One region of the Roseibium algae genome, then DNA from elsewhere that is predicted to be linked to it. Evidence: predicted binding sites of a transcription regulator. Region 1 holds the regulator's gene; the other holds the start of a gene.

The links. Region 1 encodes PhoB, which activates phosphate uptake and scavenging genes when phosphate is short. Its sites were predicted from a motif close to TGTCATNNANCTGTCAT; they were not measured.
Region 2: V6575_RS13805 (1-acyl-sn-glycerol-3-phosphate acyltransferase) is a predicted target of PhoB. The motif match lies at 1,423-1,439, and genes of this name have one in related genera.

What each region holds. Positions count from the first base shown of each region.
Region 1 covers NZ_JBAKIA010000002.1:230,793-234,010, reverse strand. Annotated here, with positions in the region: gene pstB (phosphate ABC transporter ATP-binding protein PstB) at 1-556, shown strand, start outside; gene phoU (phosphate signaling complex protein PhoU) at 590-1,300, shown strand; gene phoB (phosphate regulon transcriptional regulator PhoB) at 1,341-2,036, shown strand; gene V6575_RS04730 (GcrA family cell cycle regulator) at 2,131-2,694, opposite strand; gene V6575_RS04725 (aspartate aminotransferase family protein) at 3,118-3,218, shown strand, end outside.
Region 2 covers NZ_JBAKIA010000009.1:122,532-125,749, forward strand. Annotated here, with positions in the region: gene recQ (DNA helicase RecQ) at 1-356, opposite strand, end outside; gene V6575_RS13805 (1-acyl-sn-glycerol-3-phosphate acyltransferase) at 445-1,329, opposite strand; gene V6575_RS13810 (MAPEG family protein) at 1,473-1,853, opposite strand; gene V6575_RS13815 (GNAT family N-acetyltransferase) at 2,039-2,647, opposite strand; gene V6575_RS13820 (protease inhibitor Inh/omp19 family protein) at 2,833-3,218, shown strand, end outside.

The DNA of each region.
Region 1 (3,218 bases):
TGATGATGAGGATATTTATGATCCGAAAGTCGATCCGGTGCAGTTGCGCGCCAAGGTTGGAATGGTGTTTCAGAAGCCGAACCCTTTCCCAAAATCAATTTATGACAATGTTGCTTATGGGCCGCGGATCCATGGTCTGACACGCAAAAAGTCTGAGCTCGACGAAGTCGTTGCATCCAGCTTGCAGAAAGCTGGTCTTTGGAACGAAGTGAAAGATCGTCTGGATGGACCGGGAACGGGGCTGTCAGGTGGCCAGCAGCAACGCCTGTGCATTGCGCGTGCCATTGCGGTAAGCCCGGAAGTCATTCTGATGGATGAACCGTGCTCGGCACTTGATCCGATTGCCACTGCAAAGGTGGAAGAGCTGATCGATGAACTGCGGGCGAATTTTACGATTGTTATCGTGACCCATTCGATGCAGCAGGCGGCTCGTGTGTCTCAACAGACAGCTTTCTTCCATATGGGAAATCTGGTTGAAGTGGGCGCGACGCAGGATATTTTCACCAACCCGCAAGACAAGCGCACCCAGGATTACATCACGGGCCGCTTCGGCTGATTTTGTTGACACGGGTATGGAAAGGGAACTGAGATGACCGAACATACGGTATCTGCATATGGCGAAGAACTTACCACTATTGCTGGTCTGATCGCCGAAATGGGTGGCCTGGCCGAGGATATTGTCAGCAACGCGGTTTCTGCTTTGATGAGGCAGGATCTGGAGCTTGCCCAGGAAACCATCTTGAAGGATGCCAGGCTGGATGAGCTTCTGCTTGATATCGAAATGCGCAATGTTCAGGTGATCGCACGACGTCAGCCGATGGGCCAGGACCTTCGTGAGATCATGGCTGCTGGCCGTATTGCAAACGATCTGGAACGGGTCGGCGACATGGCGAAAAATGTTGCCAAGCGTGTGATTGCGATGGATGCAGGTCTTAAGTCCAAAACACTGTCAATCGGTGTTGAGCACATGACAGAGCTGGCTTTGTCTCAGCTCAAAAACGTGCTGGATGCCTATACCCGCCGGAATGCTGAAGAAGCTCGTCTTGTACGGGACCGGGATAGCGAAGTTGATGCGATCTACACCTCGTTGTTCAGGGAGTTGCTGACCTACATGATGGAAGATCCGCGCAATATCACTCAGTGCGCTCATCTTCTGTTTTGCGCGAAGAACATCGAGCGCATCGGCGATCATGCCACCAACATCGCAGAGAATGTTTTCTACATGGTCACAGGTGACCGCCTGACCGAAGATCGTCCACGCATGGACGAAACGGGTGTCATGGACAAAGAAGACGCCTGATATCAGTACGTCAGGCGGGAATGGTTCGGAGTAAACTGGAATGCCTAAGGTACTCATCGTTGAAGACGAGGAGCCGCTCAGCCTGTTGCTGAGATACAATTTGGAAGCAGAAGGCTACACAGTCGATTCCTGCATGCGCGGAGACGACGCTGAAGTTCGTCTCCGTGAAAGTGTACCTGACTTGTTGCTACTTGATTGGATGCTGCCGGGCATTTCCGGCATTGAGCTATGTCGGCGCCTGAGAATGCGCGAAGAGACTGAACGCTTGCCGGTGATCATGCTGACTGCTCGCGGCGAGGAAGCCGAGCGTATTCGTGGCTTGTCTACGGGGGCAGATGACTATGTGGTCAAGCCATTCTCCGTGCCGGAACTGATGGCGCGGGTCCGGGCCATCTTGCGCCGGGCAAATCCTGAAGTTGTATCTTCGATGCTGCGTTCTGGTGATATTGAGCTGGATCGGGAAACTCACCGTGTGCGGCGCAGCACCAAGGAAATCCATCTGGGGCCAACGGAGTTTCGGCTTCTGGAATTCCTAATGACGTCGCCTGGGCGCGTGTTCTCTCGTGAACAGCTTCTTGATGGGGTCTGGGGCCACGATGTCTATGTGGATGAACGGACCGTTGATGTTCATGTCGGGCGTTTGCGCAAGGCGTTGAACCGTGGCAAGGCGAAAGACCCAATCCGCACTGTGCGCGGTGCTGGTTATGCCTTCAACGATCAGTTCGCCCTTGCCTGAGGCCTGAACCTCAGTATCTTGCTATTGCCAAATAAAAAGCCCGCCGAATTCGGCGGGCTTTTTTAATCTCTGATCGCCTTAAAACTGCAAAGCTCTAGGAAGCGCGTGCAGCAGCAATTGGGGCGGAAACAGCCAACGGCTTATTGTTATTATTGCGTCGCCGATCACTCACAGGTTGATAAGCAATTTTGCAATGATGGGCGCAATAAGGAACGTTTGCATCTGAAACCCGACCGCAGAAATAGAAATCGTCGGTGCTCGGATCTCCGATTGGCCATTTGCAAGTCCGTTCTGTCAACGACAGTATCGTTGCACGTTCTGACATCGGTACCAGCTCAGCAATAAGCTCGATTTCCGGCTCTGGCTTTGCAACAGGAGCAGGTGCACTTTCCATCTTCAAGGCAGTTGCACCCTGAGACTGTGGTTGCGGTGTACCTGTTCTTCCTGGTGATGCAGGTGCAGCCGAGCCCGCGCGTGGCCGACGCGGCTTGGATGCAGGCGATGGTGCCTTTGCACGGCCCGAAAGCCCAAGGCGATGAACTTTTCCGATAACTGCATTGCGTGTCACGCCGCCGAGTTCGCCCGCAATCTGACTTGCGCTATGGCCTTCGGCCCAGAGCTTTGACAAAAGCTCCACGCGTTCATTCGTCCAACTCATTTTGCCGCACCCCGTATGTTCAGTGGCGAAAAACCACGAAGCATTAACCAAGTGTTAAGGCACACTCATGCGTGCCAGTAGTGGCATATTTAGTGCCATAAAGTGATTTGCTACACGACATGTCGTGCTTTACTCATCGGACATTACAATATCGGTGAAAGTTGAGGCAAGGTTTCGGGGGGATTCAGATGGGGATGAACCAGCTTTTCCCCAGAATAGCCAATTTGCCTATGTGCGAATGCAATTGGCTGAAACCTGCCAATTGCATTGACAGCGAGCCGGGGAACAGGTGTATAAGCTTTTATGACATGCGCGTGCCGCCTTTTCCGGGCGGCATGTTTCGTTTTAGGGCCTTTATTGGTCAGGTTCCGGAATAAACAGCGCATGGCATAAAGGTTTTTCTCTCCACGGGAGTTTAAGGAAATGTCGGCGTCTGCGCTGTTTGGAACTTACGCAAGATCGGGCCTGGAATTCGATCATGGTGAAGGTGTCTGGCTGGTAGCGAGTGATGGCCGACGATTTCT
Region 2 (3,218 bases), on a different contig from region 1:
CGGGCTTTGTCGCGGACAGCGTCCTGCTCTTCGGGCGTAAGAGAAGAATTCAAGGCTGCGGCGGAAACACCGGCTGCGGTCAGAGCGCCGACCTGGTCTTTCATCAGGGCGATCAGCGGCGAAATCACGATGCCGATGCCCGGTCGGCAAAGCGCCGGGATCTGGAAGCAAAGCGACTTGCCTGCACCGGTCGGGAAGAGCACGACCGCATCCTTCCCGCAGACAAGTGCGTCGACCACTTCTGCCTGTCGTCCGCGAAACTCCGGATAGCCAAAAACATCGCGAAGAACATCGCGCGGGTCTGTGGCGTGACTCTTGTCTTGTGCGCTGGCCGGTAGCGGCTGCGATGCGAGCATGTGCGGCTGATTCCCTGATTTTCCGCAGTCTCGCTTATTCGCCTGATGACGGCAATCTCCGTCTGTGGATGATTCGCTGCAGAGGCGGCTAATCTGTGAACACAGCGTCCGGGTCTTGCGCAAGGATGTCTGCGCAATGGGTTCGTAGCCGCTCGGACAGGCTGTTCAAATCGCCGTCCAGAAGGGCCGGATCAATCGGCTGGCCGAAATGAACCTGATAGTGGGCGTGTTTTTTGTTGAGGAGCTCGTTGAAAACGGTCATGTCGCGTAGTTCGGTTGAGATGCGGGTCAGGAAATAAAACAGGGCGGAATTCCGCCCTCCCATATGGACGGGTATGATCGGCACCTTGTAGCGGCGGGCCATGGCCAGCGCAGAGGTCATCCAGGGGCGTTCTGTGAGGCGGCCTTCGTGCCAATGGGCCAGACGTCCGGATGGAAACAGGACCACAGCGCGGTCTTCGGCAAATGCCTTGCCAGCCAATCTCAGGGTCTCCCGGGATTTCTCTCGTGTCTTGAACTTGGCACGCCACTCCACCGGGATGATCATGTCAGCAAGCCGCGGATTGATGCGGATGGCGTCCCGGTTTGCGAAGATAGAGAGGTCCTTACGCCGCGATCCGATCGCGTCATATAGGACAACGCCATCAGCAATGCCTGTTGGATGGTTCGACACCAGCACAACTGGTCCGGTTTTCGGAACGCTTTTCAGGCCGAGTACGTCCAGATTGAGCTGTAAAAGGGCGCTGAGATGGTCGAAGATGCGCTGTGCGGGCATGTTCGAGATGATGTTGGCCATCTCCAGCGCGCGCCTGTAGCCCAAAATCCGGAAGGCTGCAGGTTGCACCAAAGGCCACCAAGGCGCGTTCATGACGCCTTGGCCGCGTTCCTCAATCAGTATATCGACAATATGCTTGTGTTGTTCGGTGGCCGCTGTCCCAGACAGGGCGACTGTTGTCTGATCAGAATAAGCCAAAGTCCGTCCCGGTATTCTGAGTGGTCTGGTGCTTCGGCAGTATTACTGAAGCCCTCAGACGCAGGCAATGGATATGACATCGGGTCGGTATAATTTCATCAAACGGTCATAAAGCGACCTCGATCAACGGTCAGCGTTTTGGTTTAAACGCTCCAAATCGGGCTGGTGAAAATCGCCACTGCAGACAGCAAAGCGGCAAGCCAAGAGATAGACCGAGGCGTTGCGCGGTCGGTGTAGTAGCAAAGGATGTAAATGATCCGCAGCCCGATAAACAGGACTGCCAGTTTGTTGATCCACTCGACCGAACCGCCTTGCCATAGGCCAATAATAACAGCTGCTGCGAAGAAAGGCAGAGCTTCGAAGCTGTTTGCCGCTGCAGCGCTGGCACGAGCCCGAAAGCCACTGCGCCAATAGTCTGGGTCGCGTGGCTTGTTATTGTCGTAAGACTTGTCGAGTTTTGCGGGAAATACAGCCGCTATGGGAAGAATGGCAGCGATGAGAATACACCAGATTGAAATCGGCATTTACAGTGTCCTTACTTATGCAGACCTGCTGGAGCGCGGTCCTGATTTTGACTGTTAGGTGGAAACTATCGTTTCAAAGCAGGTGAACCAAGAGCCAAACACATTATCTTGGCGATTGTTCTGTAAGGATCTGCTCGATGATGGGCACCGCCTTTGAACCGGCTGTCACTGGAAACAAACGATTACTAGCGGGGCATGGTGCTATTTGGAGTGGGAATAAGCCGCGAAAGGAAGTTGCGCAACTTGCCTGGCAATGTTGATCCCACCGGGTGCAGGTGACCGATAACATCTCCGGCCTGAAAGGTCATCGACGCCGAGAACTTGCGAGCCAGAGCCTGCATGAGGCTATTGCCGGCAAGGCAGTTGATATAAATATGACGAGTGTGACGTTCTCTAGCAGTTTGAAGGAGCGTATCCATGAGGCGCGTTCCTATGCCTTTGCGGCGCCAGTCAGGTTCAACGCAAAAGGCTGCTTCTGCCGTTTGGGCATCTCCAAGGGAGCGCAATTCTGCAGTTCCTCGAACGATACCATTTTCCAGATAGGCGTATATCAGTGTGTCCAGTGTGAAGGATGTTTCTACATAACTGCGCAAGAAGGCGTCGCTTGCCTGCATGGCAAACCGACTTCGCCGTGTATTTGCATCGAGACGGAGCAGGTGGTCTCGGAACAGATGTTTCTCTGACACGGAAATCGGGCGAATTTCACCCTTAGCGAAGAGCTCTGCCGTCGTATTGGGAGCTTTGGGTTTGAAGACCCATGAAAATAGGCGCCAAATATTTAGGGACGGCTGCATGGAGCGCTCCTGAGTGACAGACAATGTCCTCCCAGCGTTCCTCCAAACGCACGTCATCATATATCAGGCGTAATGGTCTTTATTCAATAGCATTGGCTCGGTAAATTGTGTCGAATTTTGCCATTCGGTGTAATGGTGCGGTAAGAGAATAAATGAGTGTGCAGCGGAACGGGGATTGATTCGATATGAAACGTGGTGTGACAGTTGCCTTGGTCTTGAGTTCTGCGCTGGTGGTGGCTGGTTGTCAGCGTTTTTCGGGAAACAGTAACTATGCAACCCCTCTGCCTGCGACACCGACAACTCCGGTTGGTCAGGGTAATTTGCAGCCACTTGATCCTCTAGCGCCGGTTCCAGGCCCCGGAGTTGTTGAGCAGGGCGTTCCGGGAGCGCCTGGCACGGATCTCAGTGTCGCGCCGGTTGCAGAGCCCAGTGGGGCTGTTGAGATTGGACGCAGCGATATGGCTGGCGGCTGGAAAATCTCTTCTGCAGGCGATAATTGCATGGCCTTTATGGCTTTGACGGCTTGGTCCGGCGGATATCGAGCAAACACCAGAGGCTGTGCGACCCCGGC